DNA from 3 places in the Streptomyces flavofungini genome. Region 2 is predicted to be linked to each of the others. Evidence: predicted binding sites of a transcription regulator. Region 2 holds the regulator's gene; each other region holds the start of a gene.

Region 1 (6,436 bases), 1.1 Mb from region 2:
TCGCCCGGCGGCGCGCGGTGCGCCGCCGGTCGGTGGGTGCTGCGGGAAGGGGTGCCGGTCGTGGGCAGGGCGGGGCGTGCCGGGTTACGGCGTCGAGGGCGGGCTGGTCCGGCCGCCCCGGTACGGGGCCTCGGTCGCGCCCTGGGTGCCGGTGGTCGGGGGCGTGGTGCCCCGGGGGTACGTCGGCGAGTGACTGGGGTCGGCGGCGGAGCTGCCGGCCGTGGGCGGCGTACTGGTGTCGGGGCCCTCGGAGGTCTCGGTCGGCCCTGGCGACGACGAGGACGACGAGGACGCCGAGGATTCGGTGGGGTCGGGCACCGGGTCGCCGGAGGAGGGCGCGGGCCGCGGGTCGCTGGTGTCGGCCGGGGGCACCCGTTCCGCGGAGCCGGCGAGCCCGGCGGCGACCGCGCCGCCCATCCCGCCGCACAGCAGCACGGCGCTGGCCGCGAGCACGGCGAACCTGCGCCGCCGCACCCGCTCGCCGCGGGCCGTGACCAGGGGCGCGGGCGCCGGGTCGGTGCCGCGTTCCGCCGCCGCGGCCAGCTCCCTGAGCGCGTCCGCGAGCGGATCGTCGTGGTGGGCTTCAGTCACCGTGCGCCTCCTGGATACGAGGGTCCTGCAAGCGGTCGGCGAGGGCGGCCCGCCCCCGGGACAGATGCGTCTTGACCGTGCCGGTGGACTGGCCCGTCTCCGCGGCGATCTGCTCCACCGACAGATCGCAGATGTAGTGCAGCGCCACCGTCCTGCGCTGCTGCGGGGACAGCCCCTTCAGCGCTTCGACGAGGACCACGGACCCGGGGTCGGGCGCGGCCTCGGGCGGCGCGCCGCCGTGCCGCTGCCAGGCCTGCTCGCTGCGCCGCCGCCCGTGCCACCGGCGCACGGCGAGCCGCCAGGCCACGGTGCGGATCCACGCCTCGGGCGCGGCCTCCTTCACCAGGCGGCCGCGCCTGCTCCAGGCCTTGACGAACGCCTCCTGCACGACGTCCTGCGCCTCCTGGAGGTCGCCGAGCATCACATACAGCTGGCCGGTGAGCCGTCGGACCGCGTGGGCGTAGAACTCCTCGAACTCCTCAGCGGTCAATGACGTGCTCCCCATCTGGTCGGTACAACCTCTCTAGACCGGCGGGGGCGCGTCCGGTTGACACGGGCCGGGAGATTTTTTCCGGGTGTCTCCCGCGAACGCCCGAGGGCGGCACCCCCTCCAGGAACTGGAAGGAGTGCCGCCCTCGGAACGAGCGGACCGGGTCCGAGCCGTCAGGCTCAGAAGTCCATGTCACCGCCGGGCATGCCGCCCGGAGCGCCCGCCGCGGCGGCCTTCTCCGGCTTGTCGGCGATGACGGCCTCGGTGGTGAGGAACAGCGCGGCGATGGACGCGGCGTTCTGCAGGGCGGAACGCGTGACCTTCGCCGGGTCGATGATGCCCTCGGCGATCATGTCGACGTACTCGCCGGAGGCGGCGTTCAGGCCCTGGCCGACGGCCAGGTTGCGCACCTTCTCCACGACGACGCCGCCCTCGAGGCCGGCGTTGACCGCGATCTGCTTCAGCGGGGCCTCCAGGGCCAGCTTCACAGCGGCGGCACCGGTGGCCTCGTCACCCTCGAGCTCCAGCTTCTCGAAGACGGAGGAGGCCTGCAGCAGGGCCACGCCACCACCGGCGACGATGCCCTCCTCGACGGCCGCCTTCGCGTTGCGCACGGCGTCCTCGATGCGGTGCTTGCGCTCCTTGAGCTCGACCTCGGTCGCGGCACCGGCCTTGATGACCGCAACACCGCCGGCGAGCTTCGCCAGGCGCTCCTGCAGCTTCTCGCGGTCGTAGTCGCTGTCCGAGTTCTCGATCTCGGCGCGGATCTGGTTGACGCGGCCCTGGACCTGGTCGCTCTCACCGGCGCCGTCGACGATGGTCGTCTCGTCCTTGGTGATGACGACCTTGCGGGCGCGGCCGAGCAGGTCGAGACCGGCGTTCTCCAGCTTGAGGCCGACCTCCTCGGAGATGACCGTGCCACCGGTGAGGATGGCGATGTCGCCGAGCATGGCCTTGCGGCGGTCGCCGAAGCCCGGGGCCTTGACGGCGACGGACTTGAAGGTGCCGCGGATCTTGTTGACGACCAGCGTGGACAGGGCCTCGCCCTCGACGTCCTCGGCGATGATCAGCAGCGGCTTGCCCGACTGCATGACCTTCTCCAGGAGCGGAAGGAGGTCCTTCACGTTGGAGATCTTGGAGTTGACGATCAGGATGTACGGGTCGTCGAGCGACGCCTCCATACGCTCCATGTCGGTGGCGAAGTACGCCGAGATGTAGCCCTTGTCGAAGCGCATGCCCTCGGTGAGCTCAAGCTCGAGCCCGAAGGTCTGCGACTCCTCGACGGTGATGACGCCTTCCTTGCCGACCTTGTCCATCGCCTCGGCGATGAGCTCGCCGATCTGGGTGTCGGCGGCGGAGATGGAGGCGGTGGAAGCGATCTGCTCCTTGGTCTCCACGTCCTTGGCCTGCTCGAGCAGGGCGCCGGAGACGGCCTCGACGGCCTTCTCGATGCCGCGCTTGAGGGCCATCGGGTTGGCGCCGGCCGCGACGTTGCGCAGGCCTTCCTTGACGAGCGCCTGGGCGAGGACGGTCGCGGTCGTCGTGCCGTCACCGGCGACGTCGTCCGTCTTCTTCGCGACCTCCTTGACCAGCTCGGCGCCGATCTTCTCGTACGGGTCCTCGAGCTCGATCTCCTTGGCGATGGACACACCATCGTTGGTGATCGTGGGGGCGCCCCACTTCTTCTCGAGGACGACGTTGCGACCCTTGGGGCCCAGGGTCACCTTGACGGCGTCGGCGAGCTGGTTCATGCCGCGCTCGAGGCCGCGCCGTGCCTCCTCGTCGAACGCGATGATCTTGGCCATGTGAAGTGGTCCTCCCGGACGGGGTGGAAACGCAAACGGATCTGGCTGGCGCCCGCGACGGACGGCCTGCTCACCGTGTGGTTCCTTGCCCCACCCGGCCTGCGGACCTCACCGACCCGACCCAAGTTCTGTCACTCTCACTCGTAGAGTGCTAACGCCAATGATTAGCACTCGACCCCCGAGAGTGCAAGGTCGCTTCGAAGAAGCGTCGATGAGGGGCGGTGGTCGGGCGACGGGTGGGGGCAAGGTCGCTTCGAAGAAGCGTCGATGAGGGGCGGTGGCCGGGCGACGGGCCCCCTCGGGCCGGGCGGAACACTCCGATCTTGGAACGACGAAGGGTCCGCACCCCGTTCCCGGGGTGCGGACCCTTCGTCTGCGTCGCGTCGGTGGCCGATCGCGTCAAGCCGCTCAGACGGCGAGCTTGACCATGTCCGCCTGCGGACCCTTCTGGCCCTGCGAGATCTCGAACTCGACTCGCTGACCTTCTTCCAGGGTGCGGTAGCCGTCCATCTGGATCGCGCTGTAGTGGACGAAAACATCCGCACCACCGTCGACCGCGATGAAGCCGTATCCCTTCTCCGCGTTGAACCACTTGACGGTGCCCTGAGCCATGCCTAACTCCCCTATTACTGGCCCTTGCGCAGACCCGCACTTCGCGGACCCGGGTCAGACCTCACCCCCCATGGGTTGGGGGTGTGCGCCGGAACGCGTCGACCGCGGCTGAATGTATCTGTCCAACTGCCCTCTGCAACAGGTCAATCGGACGAGAATTCTGGGCACGCGCTATCGGCGATTTCAGGAGAATTCCACGGAATTCAGGGCAAGTCGGGCCCGACAAATGCCACATAGGGCTCAAATGGGCAGGACACTTTGGCTGCTTCTTGTCGGCTCCGCGGCCGACTTCGAATATGCGCGCGGCACTGCTTGCGCCGAGAGCGGCACTCCATTCCCAACTGTACCGCGCTCAACCATGCAGAATTGCCCCCTCCGCTTCTCTCGCGGAGGGGGCAATACCAGTGACTCTGCGTGCGTCAGCCGCCGGCGACGGCAGGAATGATCGAAACCCCGGCGCCGTCCGGCGTCGCGGTCTCGAGACCCTGCTCGAACCGCACGTCGTCGTCGTTCACGTACACGTTCACGAACCGCCGCAGCTTGCCCTGGTCGTCCAGGACCCGGGCGGCGATACCGGTGTGGTTCTTCTCCAGGTCGGCGATGACCTCACCGAGCGTCGCCCCCTCGGCGGCGACCTCGGCCTGACCACCGGTGTAGGTGCGAAGAATGGTGGGGATGCGGACGTTGACACTCATGGGTTTCACCTCAGGGGTACGGGGAGGATGAGCGCCCCGTCAGGGGCGCCCCCGAAGGGGCGCGGGGAACTGCGCGACCAGCCACAGCGCTCCCGCGGACGAAACAATGCTCCAGGCCCTGCGGCGATCAGCCGGCAAGCCCTGCGGAGCGGAACGCATCAAGACTGGGCTTGATCGTGGCGGTCGCCTGAGACCTCTCGGCGACCGCGTCGAGAGTCTTCAGGCCGTCACCGGTGTTCAGCACCACCGTGGTGCGGGTCGGGTCGATGAGCCCGGCATCCACCAGCTTCTTGGTGACGCCGACCGTCACGCCTCCGGCGGTCTCTGCGAAGATCCCTTCACTCCGAGCGAGCAGCTCGATCGCCTGGACGACCTGCTCGTCGTTCACGTCCTCCACCGCACCCCCCGTACGCCGCGCGATGTCGAGGACGTAGGGCCCGTCGGCCGGGTTGCCGATGGCGAGGGACTTGGCGATGGTGTCCGGCTTCTGCGGCCGGACGACGTCGTGGCCCGCCTTGAACGCGGTGGACACCGGCGAGCAGCCCTCCGCCTGCGCCCCGAAGATCTTGTACGGCTTGTCCTCGACGAGACCGAGCGCGATCAGCTCCTTCAGACCCTTGTCGATCTTCGTGAGCTGGGACCCGGAGGCGATCGGGATCACGAGCTGGTCGGGCAGGACCCACCCCAGCTGCTCGCAGATCTCGTACGCGAGGGTCTTGGAACCCTCGCCGTAGTACGGCCGCAGGTTGACGTTGACGAAGCCCCAGCCCTCGCCCAGCGGGTCGCCGATCAGCTCGGAGCAGAAGCGGTTCACGTCGTCGTAGTTGCCCTCGATGCCGACGAGCTCACCGCCGTACACCGCGGCCATGACGACCTTGCCCTGCTCCAGGTCGTGCGGGATGAACACGCAGGAGCGGAAGCCCGCGCGGGCGGCGGCGGCGCCGACGGCACCGGCCAGGTTGCCCGTGGAGGAGCAGGACAGCGTGGTGAAGCCGAAGGCGCGCGCGGCTTCGAGCGCCTGCGCCACGACGCGGTCCTTGAAGGAGTGCGTGGGGTTGCCCGAGTCGTCCTTGATGAACAACTTGCCCTGCTCGACGCCGAGTTCCGCGGCGAGGTTGTCGGCCTTGACGAGCTTGGTCCAGCCCGGGTTGAGGTTCGGCTTGTCGGCCACGTCGGCGGGGACGGGAAGCAGCGGGGCGTACCGCCAGATGTTCGCGGGGCCGGACTCGATCCGCTTGCGCAGGCCCTCCGGGTCGCCGAGAGGAAGGTCGTAGGCGACTTCGAGGGGGCCGAAACACTCGGCGCAGGCGAAGATGGGGCCCAGGTCGAAGCGGGTTCCGCACTCGCGGCAGGAGAGGCCCGAGGCGGGGCCGAGGTCTACGGTGCCGGAGTCGGCGGAGGTGCCGGAGTCGGCGGGGGAGGTTGCGACAGTCTGCACAGCCATGGAGGCGAGGCCCTTTCTCCTCATCTTCCTCGCGGCGCATCTCGCCACGAGACGGAATTGGCACCTTCCCGAGCCGGGAGCCTCGCGGCGCGCGTACGCGACGATCGAGACCGGCTGGAGGGTTGCCGGGGCTTCAACGGGCCGTATCCCTCTGCCCCTCTGGATGAGCGGTATTCGATTGTGACGCCCGGGACCCCCGACATGCGATGGTCACCGGCGTTGTTCAAGACTGTAACCGAAGCCTTGGACTCTTGAGATAGTCGTCCGATGCGCGAGATGGATCACAACCGGGAGGACGCGCGTGCTGGAAGAGGTCGAGCGCTGGCTCAGCAGGCGTTCCTGGTCCGTCGCCGACCGGGCGCCCGGCGCCCTGACAGCCGCCAAGCGCGCTCTCGGCACCTCGGTGAGCGTGGTGCTGCCCGCCCTCGACGAGGAGGAGACGGTCGGCGGGATCGTCGCCGAGATCCGTCGTGAGCTGATGGAGAAGGTCAAGCTCGTCGACGAGCTCGTGGTGATCGACTCCGGCTCCGCGGACCGCACGGCCGAGGTGGCCGCGGCCGCCGGGGCCCGGGTGGTGCACCGGGACGAGATCCTGCCGAGGCTGCCCGCCGTCCCCGGCAAGGGCGAGGTCCTGTGGCGCTCCCTCCTGGTCACCCGCGGTGACGTCGTGGCGTTCGTGGACGCGGACCTGAAGGAGTTCTCGGCGGACTTCGTCTCCGGCATCGTGGGACCGCTGCTCACGGAGCCGGACGTGCAGTTCGTGAAGGCGATGTACGACCGCCCGATGACGGTGTCCGAC
Region 2 (6,436 bases):
GTCGCCCGCCACTTGCCGAGCGCCTTCTGGCCGCGCTCGCCCTTCCACTGCGTGATGCAGCGGGACGCGGCCCAGGGCACGACGGCGTCCACGCCGGTCTCCGTCATGGTCTCCACGGCCAGCTCGCCCCGGTCGCCCTTGGGCAGCGCCTGCACGACGGTGATCCGGGGCGTCTCCACGCCCTCCTCGCGTACGCCGTCGGCGTCCAGGGACACCGTCAGGCGGTCCTTGCCCTCGGCGTCCGCGACGACGCCGTGCGCCCAGCGTCCGGCGCCGTCGGTGAGGACGACGTCCTCGCCCGCGCGCAGCCGCTTCACGGACACGGCGTGCCGCCCCTCGGGGCCGTCCAGGACGTACGCGCTGCCCGGGGCCGCGCCCCGGAAGTCCTCGACGACGAAGACCGGCGCCGTCACACCGCACCCCGCGCGGTGAACGCCGCCTTCGCCTCGTCGAGTTCGGCGACCAGGACCTCCATCAGCTCCCCGGCGGGCAGCGCCCGCGCCAGGCGGTGGCCCTGGCCCGCCCACAGCGCCATGGCCTGCGGGTCACCGGCCTTCGCCGCGGCCTTGCGGAGCCCGGCCGTCAGATAGTGGACCTGTGGGTACGCGGCCGGGGCGTACGGGCCGTGCTCGCGCATGAAGCGGTTGACCAGGCCGCGCGCGGGGCGTCCCGAGAACGCCCGGGTCAGCTCGGTGTGCCCGAACAGCGGGTTCGTCATGGCCTGCTTGTGCAGCGGCTGCGCGCCCGACTCCGGCGTGACCAGGAACGCCGTGCCGAGCTGGGCGAAGTCGGCGCCCGCGGCGAGGACCGCGGCGATCTGACCGCCGCGCATCAGGCCGCCCGCGGCGATCACAGGCAGCCGCACCGTCTCCCTGACCTGCGCGATCAGGCTGAGCAGGCCGATGCCGGAGCCGTCCGCCTCCGGGTTGTCACGGTGCGTGCCCTGGTGGCCGCCCGCCTCGATGCCCTGGACGCAGACGGCGTCGGCGCCCGCCCGCTGGGCCGCCCGGGCCTCCTCGGGGGTGGTGACGGTGACGACCGTGCGGGTGCCGACGCGGTCGAAGGCCTGGACGACCTCCCGGGTCGGGCAGCCGAACGTGAACGACACCAGCGGCACCGGGTCGTCGAGCAGGATCGCGAGCTTCGCGTCGTAGCCGTCGTCGCGCTTGCCCTCGGTGTCGCCGAGCTGCGTCTCGTACCAGGTGGCCTCGCCCGCGAGCTGATTGCGGTACACCTCTACGGCGGCGGGGTCGGCGTACTCCGGCTGCGGCATGAACAGGTTCACCCCGAACGGCCGCGCCGTCAGGCCCCTGACCTGCTTGATCTCCTGGTACATCCCGTCGGCGGTCTTGTACCCGGCGGCCAGGCAGCCCAGCCCTCCGGCCTCGGCGACCGCGGCCACGAGCTGCGGCGTCGAGCCACCACCCGCCATCGGGGCCTGCACGATCGGATAGCGACAGAGATCGGTGAACGCGGAGGACATACCGGCATCGTGCCACGTCTGGCGGGGGCGCCTCGTCCAGGGTCCGCCTGGGGCTCGTCCTCCGCCCTGTCCCGCCGCTCCGCGGCGGATGCCCTCCACCCGCCCACCCGTCATCCCGCACCGGGGCGGGCGGGGACGTCCCTCGCTGTGGGCAGCTGGTCCGCCCAGGTCCACCACGCGAAACGGCCCGGGGTGAACGTGGATCCCACGCTCACCCCGGGCCGCTCGTCGAGCCCCCTACAGCTAACGCCCGTTGAACGCGTCCTTCAGGCGGGAGAACAGGCCCTGCTGCCCCGGCTGGAACTGCCCCGTGGGCCGCTCCTCGCCCCGCAGCTGCGCGAGCTCCCGCAGCAATCGTTCCTGCTCGGGGTCGAGCTTGGACGGCGTGAGCACCTCGACGTGCACGATGAGGTCACCGCGCCCCCCGCCGCGCAGGTGGGTGACACCACGCCCGTGCAGGGGGATCGACTGCCCGGACTGCGTACCGGGCCGGATGTCGACCTCCTCCATGCCGTCCAGCGTCTCCAGCGGCACCTTCGTGCCGAGCGCGGCCGCCGTCATCGGCAGCGTGACGGTGCAGTGCAGATCGTCCCCGCGCCGCTGGAAGACGGAGTGGGGCAGCTCGTGGATCTCGACGTAGAGGTCACCGGCGGGGCCGCCGCCGGGGCCGACCTCGCCCTCACCGGCGAGCTGGATCCGGGTGCCGTTGTCGACACCGGCGGGGATCTTCACGGTGAGCGTGCGCCGGGACCGGATCCGCCCGTCGCCCGCGCACTCGGGGCACGGCGTCGGCACGACGGTCCCGAAGCCCTGGCACTGCGGGCAGGGCCGCGAGGTCATGACCTGGCCGAGGAAGGACCGGGTGACCTGGGACACCTCGCCGCGGCCGCGGCACATGTCACAGGTCTGCGCGGAGGTGCCGGGCGCGGCCCCCTCGCCGGAACACGTCGTACAGACGACGGCCGTGTCGACCTGGATGTCCTTCGTGGTGCCGAAGGCCGCCTCTTCGAGGTCGATCTCCAGGCGGATCATGGCGTCCTGCCCGCGCCGGGTGCGCGAGCGCGGCCCGCGCTGCGACGCCGTGCCGAAGAACGCGTCCATGATGTCGGAGAAGTTGCCGAAGCCACCCGCTCCGAAGCCGCCCGCGCCACCGGCGCCGCCGGCCTGGGACAGCGGGTCGCCACCGAGGTCGTAGACCTGCTTCTTCTGCGGGTCCGACAACACCTCGTACGCGGCGTTGATCTCCTTGAAGCGCTCTTGCGTCTTCGGATCGGGGTTGACGTCCGGGTGCAGCTCGCGAGCGAGCCGCCGGAAGGCCTTCTTGATGTCGTCCTGGGAAGCGTCGCGGCGCACGCCTAGTACGGCGTAGTAGTCCGTGGCCACTTACGACTCCGCCAGGATCTGTCCGACGTAACGTGCCACTGCGCGTACTGCTCCCATCGTTCCCGGATAGTCCATGCGGGTCGGTCCGACCACGCCCAGCTTGGCCACTGCCTCGCTCCCCGAACCGTAGCCGACGGAGACCACCGACGTGGAGCTGAGCCCCTCATGGGCGTTCTCGTGCCCGATCTTGACGGTCATGCCCGAATCCGTCGCCTCACCAAGCAACTTGAGGAGGACGACCTGCTCCTCCAGTGCCTCCAGGACCGGCCTGATGGTGAGGGGAAAGTCATGTCCGAAGCGGGTGAGATTGGCGGTGCCGCCGATCATCAGCCGCTCCTCGGTCTCCTCCACGAGCGTTTCGAGAAGGGTGGAGAGGACCGTGGTCACCGTCCCCCGGTCGTCCTTGTCGAAGGACTCGGCCAGGTCCTGCACCAGCTGCGGCACGTCTGTGAAGCGGCGGCCCGCGACCCGGCTGTTGAGCCGTGCCCGCAGGTCCGCGAGCGACGTCTCGCCGAACGGCGCCGGGCAGTCGATCATGCGCTGCTCGACCCGTCCGGTGTCGGTGATGAGGACCAGCATCAGGCGGGCCGGGGCCAGCGCGAGCAGTTCCACGTGCCGCACCGTGGAGCGGGTCAGCGAGGGATACTGCACCACCGCGACCTGCCGGGTCAGCTGCGCGAGCAGCCGCACCGTGCGCCCGACGACGTCGTCCAGGTCGACCGCGCCGTCCAGGAAGTTCTGGATCGCGCGCCGCTCCGGCGCCGTCATCGGCTTGACGCCCGCGAGCCGGTCCACGAACAGGCGGTACCCCTTGTCGGTCGGGATGCGCCCGGCGCTGGTGTGCGGCTGGGCGATGAACCCTTCCTCCTCCAGCGCGGCCATGTCGTTGCGGACCGTGGCCGGGGAGACGCCGAGGTGGTGCCGCTCGGTGAGCGCCTTGGAGCCGACCGGCTCCTCCGTGCCCACGTAGTCGTGGACGATGGCGCGCAGCACTTCCAGCCTGCGTTCACTGAGCATCGCGCACCTCCAGCTGCCGTCTTCGCCCCGAGCCCCCCGGTGGTGGCCCCTCTCCCTGGCACTCACCCCGGGCGAGTGCCAGCCTTCACCGAGTCAGTGTACGGCCGGTGGGTACAGGCCCGGCAAGGGCCGACCTCTTTGTCATGCCGACGGGTGCCGCCCTTGTCCTGCCTTGTCATGCTGACGGGGGCCCTCCCCGTGCTGCCTCGCGGTCCCTCGCCGTCCCTCCCGCGTCGTGCCGCGGGATGCCGCCGTCCCGCCGTCGCCCCGCCCCCGTCCTGCCCTCCCCGCCTCGTCGGCGTTAGCGTCACCCCATGGACACGACCACGCCCTCCCCCGCTCCCGCCCCGGCCTGGCAGGAGGCGGGCTGGGAACGGCTCGCCGCGCGCGTGGGCCGGTGCAGGCTGCCGGTGTGGGACTGCACCGCCGGGCTCGTCGTCGGCACCGGCGCCGCCCTCATGATCGAGGCCGGGTCCAGCCTGCGCGAGGGCTCCCGGCTGCGCGCCGACGCCCGGCGGCTGCTCGGCGGCGACCGGCGCGTGACCCATCTCGCCCTCACCCACCCCCACTTCGACCACGTGCTCGGCGCCGCCGCGTTCGCGGGCGTCGAGGTGTTCGGCGCCGTCGGCCTCGACACCGTCCTCGACCACGACCGCGAGGGCCTGCGCGCCGACGCCGTCGCCCAGGGAGTCGACCCGGCCGCCGCGGCCGAGGCCGCCGACCTCCTGGTCCGGCCCCACCACCTGGTGTGCGGGGAGCGGACCCTGGACCTCGGCGGCCTCCAGGTGCTGCTCGCCAACGTCGGCCCCGGGCACACCGGCCACGACCTCGCCGTCCTCGTGCCCGGCGGCCCGGGCGAACCCGAGGTCGTCTTCTGCGGCGACCTGGTCGAGGAGTCCGGCGAACCGCAGGCAGGTCCGGACGCGGCGCCCCGGCACTGGCCCGCCGCCCTCGACCGGCTCCTCGACCTGGGCGGCCCGGACGCGCTGTACGTGCCCGGGCACGGGGCCGTCGTCGACGCCGCTTTCGTACGCCGCCAACGCGACGAGCTGGCCCGGCGGTTCGGTGTCGCCTGACGCCATGCCATAACGTCTGGCCCATGCGCAGCTACCACCCGGACCTGACCCCGCCCTGGAAGAAGCCGGCCGCCGTCCCCGAGGTGCCCGCCGAGGCCGACCTGGTCGTGGAGGAGGTCACCACGGGTTTCTGCGGCGCGGTGATCCGCTGCGAGAAGACCGCCGAGGGGCCGACGGTGACCCTGGAGGACCGCTTCGGCAAGCACCGCGTGTTCCCGATGGCGCCGCGCGGCTTCCTCCTGGAGGGCAGGGTGATCACCCTGGTACGCCCCGCGGCGGCCGCCGCACCCAGGCAGCCCGCGCGCACCGCGTCCGGCTCCCTCGCCGTTCCCGGCGCGCGGGCGCGGGTGGCCCGCGCGGGACGCATCTACGTGGAGGGGCGGCACGACGCCGAGCTGGTCGAGAAGGTCTGGGGCGACGACCTGCGCATCGAGGGGGTCGTCGTCGAGTACCTGGAAGGCATCGACGACCTGCCCGCCATCGTCGACGCGTTCGCCCCCGACGCCGACGCCCGCCTCGGCATCCTCGTCGACCACCTGGTCCCCGGCTCCAAGGAGTCCCGCATCGCCGCGGCCGTCAGCAGCGACCACGCCCTGGTCGTCGGCCACCCCTACATCGACGTGTGGGAAGCGGTGAAGCCGTCCTCGGTGGGCATCACGGCCTGGCCCCGGGTCCCCCGCGGCCAGGACTGGAAGACGGGGGTGTGCCGCGCCCTGGGCTGGCCGGAGAACACGGGCGCGGCCTGGCAGCACATCCTGGGCAGGGTCCACACGTACAAGGACCTGGAGCCGGCGCTGCTGGGGAGGGTCGAGGAACTGATCGATTTCGTGACGGCGCCGTAGCCCACCCTCGTGTCAGGCACCGGACGAGGCCGTCTCCGCCCACCCGCAGCTTGAGGACGAGGCCATGTCAGCCCGTCCGGCGCTTGAGGACGAGGCGCGAAGCGCCGAAAGGGGGCAAGGGGCGCAGCCCCATATGGAACGCTCAGTCGACAAGGTCCCGCACGACGGCGTCGGCAAGCAACCGCCCCCGCAGGGTGAGCACGGCCCGCCCCTGCACGAAGGGCCCACCCTCCAGCAACCCATCAGCCAACGCCCGCCGCGCGGAGGCAAGCCCCGCCTCCTTCAGGAGGGACAACGGACACCCCTCAAGCAGCCGCAGCTCAAGCAGCACCCGCTCGACCCGCCGATCCTCGTCCGACAGGACCTCCCGCCCGGCCCCGGGCGACCGACCCCCCGCGAGCGCGGCAGCGTACGCGCCGGGGTGCTTCACGTTCCACCACCGCACACCCCCCACATGGCTGTGGGCCCCCGGCCCGGCCCCCCACCAGTCGGCGCCCCGCCAGTACAACTCGTTGTGCAGACACCGCCCTGCCTCGGAGGTGGCCCAGTTGGACACCTCGTACCAGTGGAACCCGGCATCGGAGAGCCGCTCCTCGGCGATCAGATACCGGTCGGCGTGCACGTCGTCGTCGGTC
Region 3 (6,436 bases), 2.5 Mb from region 2:
GAACCACAGCACGGCCTCCTTCACGTCACCCCCGTCCGAGATCCACTCGGCCTCGGCCTCGCCGGGCACGGCGTCGTGGGGGATGCCGGGAGCGATCTTGAGGGCGGCGCGGGGCGCCTTGCGGGCGGTCTCGACGGCCCAGGAGAGGGGCGGCGAGTACGCCTCGGGGTCGAAGATGCGGCCGCGCCCGCCGCGCCGCGCGGGGTCGACGAAGACGGCGTCGTACGGGGAGGTGTCGATGTCCGTGACGTCCGCCTCGCGGACCTCGATGAGGTCGACGAGACCCAGTGCCTCCGCGTTGGCGCGGGCGACCGCGCAGGTCAGCGGGTCACGGTCGACGGCGAGGACGGCGATCCCGGCGCGCGCGAGGGCGATGGCGTCGCCGCCGATGCCGCAGCAGAGGTCGGCGACGGAACGTACGCCGAGGTCCTGAAACCGCCGCGCGCGGTACGTCGCCACGGACGTCCGCGTGGACTGCTCGACGCCGTTCGGAGTGAAGTACATGCGGGCGGCGTCCGCCGCGCCGAACTTCGGAACCGCCCGCTGCCGCAGCCGCGCCTGCGCGAGCGCGGCGGAGACCAGGTCGGCGGGGTGCTCGCGGCGCAGCCGGGTGGCCACCGCCAGCTCCTGGCTCGGTTCGACGTCGCGTACGGCGTCGAGGAGGCCCTGGCCCTCGGCGGTGCGGAGCGCGGCGAAGGAGGCAAGCGGATCGTTCACGTCGCCCATTGTGGGCCAGTCGGTGGAAGGTGCGCGTACGGCGGCGGTGTCGGCCCCCTGCAGGGCGCCTGAGCTGCGAGGATCCGGCGCCATGCGACTAGTACGACAAAAAGAACAAATTGGCCGGGAGGGCAGGCCGGGCAGGCCGGGTGCGGCGGGCGGACGGGGCGGTGGGCGGGGCGGCGCGCGCGGGCGGCGCAGGCGCGGCCGCCTCGCCGCCCTCGCCGTCAGCACCGCCGTCGTTGCCACCGCGATCGCCTCCGGCTGCGCCGCCGACGGCGACGAGCGGGGCGGCTCCGGCGCGCACGGCCAGCAGCCGCGGCTCGGCCCGCCCGCCCAGGCGCTGCGGGACTACGCCGACGCGCTGCGCGCGAAGCAGGCCGCGCGGGCCGCGGCCGCGAAGCGCTGGGGGCTCGCGCAGGCCCCGCTCGCCGCACCCCCCGCGCCCGCCGTCAAGCCCCGCATCACCACCCGCAAGGGCTTCGAGGTCGAGGGGCAGGCACAGCTGCCACCGGTGTTCACCACCGTCCCGACCAAGGACAAGGTCGTCTTCCTGACGATCGACGACGGCGCCGAGAAGGACCCGGCGTTCCTGCGGATGATGCGCGACCTGAAGATCCCGTACACCGCCTTCCTCAGCGACTACCTGGTCAAGGAGGACTACGGCTACTTCAAGCGGATGCAGAAGAGCGGCGTCGTACTGAACAACCACACGCTCAACCACCGCTATCTGCCGGGGCTCTCCTACGAGGGGCAGCGGCGGGAGATCTGCGGGATGCAGGACACCATCCAGAAGCGGTACGGCAAGCGGCCCGAGCTGTTCCGGCCGCCGTACGGGAACTACAACCGCGACACCCTGCGCGCCGCCAAGGCCTGCGGCATCAAGGCGGTGCCGCTGTGGGCCTCCGAGGGCTTCGCCCGGCACATGGAGTGGCGCGAGTGGGACAAGGACCTGCACCCCGGCGACATCATCCTCACGCACTTCCGCGGCCGTGAGGACTGGAAGGGCACCATGCCCGACATGGTCCGCACGGTCCTGAGGACGGTCACGGCCAAGGGGTACGCCGTGGCGCGCCTCGAGGACTACCTGTGAACCGGCCCGCGCGGGGCCGCCCCGCACGGGACGGCGCCGCGCGGGCCCGGGAGGTGGCCGTCGCGGCGGGGGCCACGGCGGGCGTGCTCGCCTCCGTCCTGCTGCTCACCGGCTGCGCGCAGTCGGTCGACCCGATCGAGCGCCTCGGCCGGAAGGCGGCCGAGAAGATCCCGCGGAAGGTCCCGCACGAGCTGCGGCGGGCGGAGCGCTGGTGCCCGCCCGGAGTGCTCGGAACCCTGCGCCCGGGCGGGACGTTGTCCGAAGGCGTGAGCCCGGGTCTCGGTCCGGGCGCCCTGCCCCGACCCCTCGTCACGCCGCCCGCATTGGCACTCCGCTTGACCGAGTGCTAATCGTCGTCCTAGTCTCGGGCCTGGCACTCCCCACTGGAGAGTGCCAACAGCGACGGGCAGGTCCGGCACCCGCGACGACGGATCCACCTGGTCGCCACCTCAGATCAGTTAACCCCGCGAGATCTCCGAAGGGGGAGGTCGGATCGTGACGACCGCCAGCTCCAAGGTTGCCATCAAGCCGCTTGAGGACCGCATCGTGGTCCAGCCGCTCGACGCCGAGCAGACCACGGCCTCTGGCCTGGTCATCCCGGACACCGCGAAGGAGAAGCCCCAGGAGGGGGCTGTCCTCGCCGTGGGCCCGGGTCGCTTCGAGAACGGCGAGCGCCTGCCGCTCGACGTGAAGGTCGGCGACGTCGTGCTCTACAGCAAGTACGGCGGCACCGAGGTGAAGTACAACGGCGACGAGTACCTCGTCCTCTCGGCCCGCGACGTGCTCGCGATCATCGAGAAGTAGTCGAGCGTCCTTCGTCTCTGCTGTACCTGCTTCACCTGCAGATTTGCTTGCGCTGCGCCCCTGGTCACCCCGCTGATTTGCCGGGCGGCGAGGGGCGCGGCTCGTTCACCCGAGTTTTCGAGAGGGCTGAAACGCTCCCATGGCGAAGATCCTGAAGTTCGACGAGGACGCCCGTCGCGCCCTCGAGCGCGGCGTCAACAAGCTTGCCGACACGGTCAAGGTGACGATCGGCCCCAAGGGCCGCAACGTCGTCATCGACAAGAAGTTCGGCGCTCCCACCATCACCAACGACGGCGTCACCATCGCCCGTGAGGTCGAGGTCGAGGACCCGTACGAGAACCTCGGCGCCCAGCTCGTGAAGGAGGTGGCGACCAAGACCAACGACATCGCTGGTGACGGCACCACCACCGCCACCGTGCTGGCCCAGGCCCTGGTCAAGGAAGGCCTGCGCAACGTCGCCGCCGGCGCTTCCCCGGCCGCCCTGAAGAAGGGCATCGACGCCGCGGTCAAGGCGGTCTCCGAGGACCTCCTCGCCACCGCCCGTCCGATCGACGACAAGTCCGACATCGCCGCCGTGGCCGGGCTCTCCGCCCAGGACCAGCAGGTCGGCGAGCTCATCGCCGAGGCGATGGACAAGGTCGGCAAGGACGGTGTCATCACCGTCGAGGAGTCCAACACCTTCGGCCTGGAGCTGGACTTCACCGAGGGCATGGCCTTCGACAAGGGCTACCTGTCGCCGTACTTCGTGACGGACCAGGAGCGCATGGAGGCGGTGCTCGAGGACCCGTACATCCTCATCCACCAGGGCAAGATCTCCTCCATCCAGGACCTGCTGCCGCTCCTGGAGAAGGTCATCCAGGCCGGCTCCTCCAAGCCGCTCCTGATCATCGCCGAGGACGTCGAGGGCGAGGCCCTGTCGACCCTCGTCGTGAACAAGATCCGCGGCACGTTCAACGCCGTCGCGGTGAAGGCCCCCGGCTTCGGCGACCGCCGCAAGGCGATGCTCGGCGACATGGCCACCCTCACGGGCGGCACCGTCATCGCCGAGGAGGTCGGCCTCAAGCTCGACCAGGTCGGCCTTGACGTGCTCGGCACCGCCCGCCGCGTCACCATCACCAAGGACGACACGACCATCGTCGACGGCGGCGGCAACTCCGCTGACGTCGAGGGCCGCGTCGCCCAGATCAAGGCCGAGATCGAGGCCACGGACTCCGACTGGGACCGCGAGAAGCTCCAGGAGCGCCTCGCGAAGCTGGCCGGCGGCGTGTGCGTCATCAAGGTCGGCGCCGCCACCGAGGTGGAGCTGAAGGAGAAGAAGCACCGTCTGGAGGACGCCATCTCCGCGACCCGCGCCGCGGTCGAGGAGGGCATCGTCTCCGGTGGTGGCTCCGCGCTCGTCCACGCCGCCAAGGTCCTCAAGGGCAACCTCGACAAGACCGGCGACGAGGCCACCGGTGTCGCGGTCGTCCGCAGCGCCGTCGTCGAGCCGCTGCGCTGGATCGCCGAGAACGCCGGCCTCGAGGGCTACGTCATCACCACCAAGGTGGCGGAGCTCGACAAGGGCTTCGGCTTCAACGCCGCGACCGGCGAGTACGTCGACCTGGTCAAGGCCGGCGTCATCGACCCGGTCAAGGTGACGCGCTCCGCCCTGGAGAACGCCGCCTCCATCGCCTCCCTGCTGCTCACGACCGAGACCCTGGTCGTCGAGAAGCCGGCCGAGGAAGAGGCTGACGGCGGCCACGGCCACGGGCACGGTCACGCTCACTGAGCGGTGACCTGAGCCTGCGCCGGTGCTGGTCGCCTGCGCTGCCTGGTCCGCCTGAGCTGCTTGAGCTCGGACGAAGGCCCGGCATCCCGTCGCGGGATGCCGGGCCTTCGGCGTTTCCCGGCCTTGCGCCTGCCGGGCCACGCGTGCGCGTCTGTCGGGTCGTGCGCTTGCCGGGCCACGCGTACGCGTCTGCCGGGTCGTGCGTCTTCGGTCACGCGTCTTTCGGGGGGCGTGCGTCTTCGGTCATGTGTCTTCGGTCATGTGTCTGCCGGGTGCTGTTGTGCCGCCGGGTGCGAGCCGTGGTCCGTCCTCGCGCAGTTCCCCGCGCCCCTTCGGGGCGCTCCTCCTGCGGGGCGCGGTCCTTGCGAAGCCTGGCTCCTGCGGGGCGCGGTCCCTGCGAGGCCTGGCCCCCGTGAGTCCTGGTCCCTGCGAGGCCTGGCCCCTGCGCGCGCTGCTACTTCGGGCCGTACTTTCTGCCCGTCCTCGACGTCACCCCGCCGAGCAGGGCCCTCGGGGTCAGCTTCACCAGGCCCATCAGGGTCTTGTAGCGCGGGTCCGGGATGGACAGGGACTTGCCGCGGGCCAGGTCGGCCAGGGCCGCGGCCACCAGCTTGTCGGCGTCCAGCCACATCCACTTGGGGATGTTGTCCGTGCCCATGCCCGCCCGCTCGTGGAACTCCGTGCGGACGAAGCCGGGGCACAGGGCCATCAGCCGCACCCCGGAGCCCGCCAGGTCCTTGGCCGCGCCCTGCGTGAACTGCACGACCCACGCCTTGGACGCGCCGTACGTCCCGCGCGGCACGAACGCCGCCACCGACGCGACGTTCACGACACCGCCCCGGCCCCGCTCCCGCATCGCCGCCGTCGCCGCCGACGTCAGCCGCAGGACGGCCTCGCAGTGCACCTTCAGCATCGTCAGCTCGTCGGCGAGCGGCACCTCCAAATAGCGGCCCTTGTTGCCGAATCCGGCGTTGTTGACCAGCAGGTCGACTCCGTCGCGGCGCCGGGCGAGCCGCTCCTCGACGGCCGTGATGCCGTCCTCCGTGGCGAGGTCGGCGGTCAGGACCTCCGCCTCGATGCCGTGCCGGTCGTGCAGCTCGGTCGCCTGTTCGCGCAGCCGCTTCGTGTCGCGCGCCACCAGGACCAGGTTGTGCCCGTCACTGGCGAGCCGCCGCGCGAAGGCGGCGCCGATACCGGCGGTCGATCCTGTGATGAGAGCCGTAGTCATGGACCAAGGCTAGTGAGCCTCAGTGCCCGCTGTGCCGTCCGGACGGCTCGACCGCCTTCTGGCCCTTCTCGACGACCACGAACTGCCCCATCATTCCTCCGTCCTCGTGGCTCAGGAGATGGCAGTGGTACATGTACGGCGTCTTCGGGTCGGCCGGGCCCGTGAAGCGCAGGGCCAGTTTCATCGTCGTGCCGTTCGGCAGGAACACCGTGTCCTTGGGGCCGCGCAGCTCGGGCGGTGGCGTCTCGCCGTTCACCTCAAGGACCCGGAACTGCACGTCGTGCACATGGAAGTTGTGCGGCATGCCGTTGTCGTTGCGCACGGTCCAGGTCTCGGTGGCCCCGCGCGTGACCACCTCGTCGATCCGGTCCATCCGCATCGCCCGGCCGTTGATCCCGGACTGCTTCAGGTCGAAGAACCGCGCCCGGCTCGCCCCCGCACCGTCCGGCACCTCCAGCTCGCCCAGCTCCGAGGGCAGCGCGGGCGAGGGACGCAGCCGCTTCGCCGCCCGCAGCTGGAGCACGTCGAAGGAGTCGTCGCCCCCACTGAACCGCTGCTGCCAGGCGCTCCCGTAGTTGTCCTGCGGGAAGCTGCGCAGCACGGTCTTCTCCCCGGGCCGCATCCGCACCACGATCTCGGCCCGCTCACCCGGCGACAGCTGTATCCGCTCCATCCGCGCCGGCCGCTCCAGGGCGCCGCCGTCCGTGCCGACCAGGGAGAAGGGCCGGTCGTCCGGGAAGCCGAAGTCGTACGTACGGGCCGTCGAGGCGTTCAGGAGCCGCAGGCGTATGAGTTCGTCGCCCACCTCCTGGTACGGCGCGAGCGT

The links. Region 2 encodes HrcA, which represses chaperone genes, less so after heat shock. Its sites were predicted from a motif close to TTNGCACTCNGNNNNNCNGAGTGCNAA; they were not measured.
Region 1: groL (chaperonin GroEL) is a predicted target of HrcA. The motif match lies at 3,015-3,041, and genes of this name have one in related genera.
Region 3: groES (co-chaperone GroES) is a predicted target of HrcA. The motif match lies at 2,181-2,207, and genes of this name have one in related genera.

What each region holds. Positions count from the first base shown of each region.
Region 1 covers NZ_CP128846.1:5,160,785-5,167,220, reverse strand. The annotation lists gene QUY26_RS21865 (hypothetical protein) at 85-591, opposite strand; gene QUY26_RS21860 (SigE family RNA polymerase sigma factor) at 584-1,081, opposite strand; gene groL (chaperonin GroEL) at 1,261-2,886, opposite strand; gene QUY26_RS21850 (cold-shock protein) at 3,295-3,498, opposite strand; gene QUY26_RS21845 (ubiquitin-like small modifier protein 1) at 3,918-4,193, opposite strand; gene thrC (threonine synthase) at 4,321-5,661, opposite strand; SAM riboswitch class I at 5,655-5,807, opposite strand; gene QUY26_RS21835 (glucosyl-3-phosphoglycerate synthase) at 5,939-6,436, shown strand, end outside.
Region 2 covers NZ_CP128846.1:6,272,403-6,278,838, reverse strand. The annotation lists gene QUY26_RS26625 (16S rRNA (uracil(1498)-N(3))-methyltransferase) at 1-413, opposite strand, end outside; gene QUY26_RS26620 (nitronate monooxygenase) at 410-1,483, opposite strand; gene dnaJ (molecular chaperone DnaJ) at 1,727-2,866, opposite strand; gene hrcA (heat-inducible transcriptional repressor HrcA) at 2,867-3,883, opposite strand; gene QUY26_RS26605 (MBL fold metallo-hydrolase) at 4,198-4,959, shown strand; gene QUY26_RS26600 (DUF3097 domain-containing protein) at 4,983-5,801, shown strand; gene hemW (radical SAM family heme chaperone HemW) at 5,944-6,436, opposite strand, start outside.
Region 3 covers NZ_CP128846.1:3,743,112-3,749,547, reverse strand. The annotation lists gene QUY26_RS15190 (class I SAM-dependent methyltransferase) at 1-726, opposite strand, end outside; gene QUY26_RS15185 (polysaccharide deacetylase family protein) at 809-1,810, shown strand; gene QUY26_RS15180 (hypothetical protein) at 1,807-2,160, shown strand; gene groES (co-chaperone GroES) at 2,306-2,614, shown strand; gene groL (chaperonin GroEL) at 2,754-4,382, shown strand; gene QUY26_RS15165 (SDR family NAD(P)-dependent oxidoreductase) at 4,837-5,610, opposite strand; gene QUY26_RS15160 (multicopper oxidase family protein) at 5,630-6,436, opposite strand, start outside.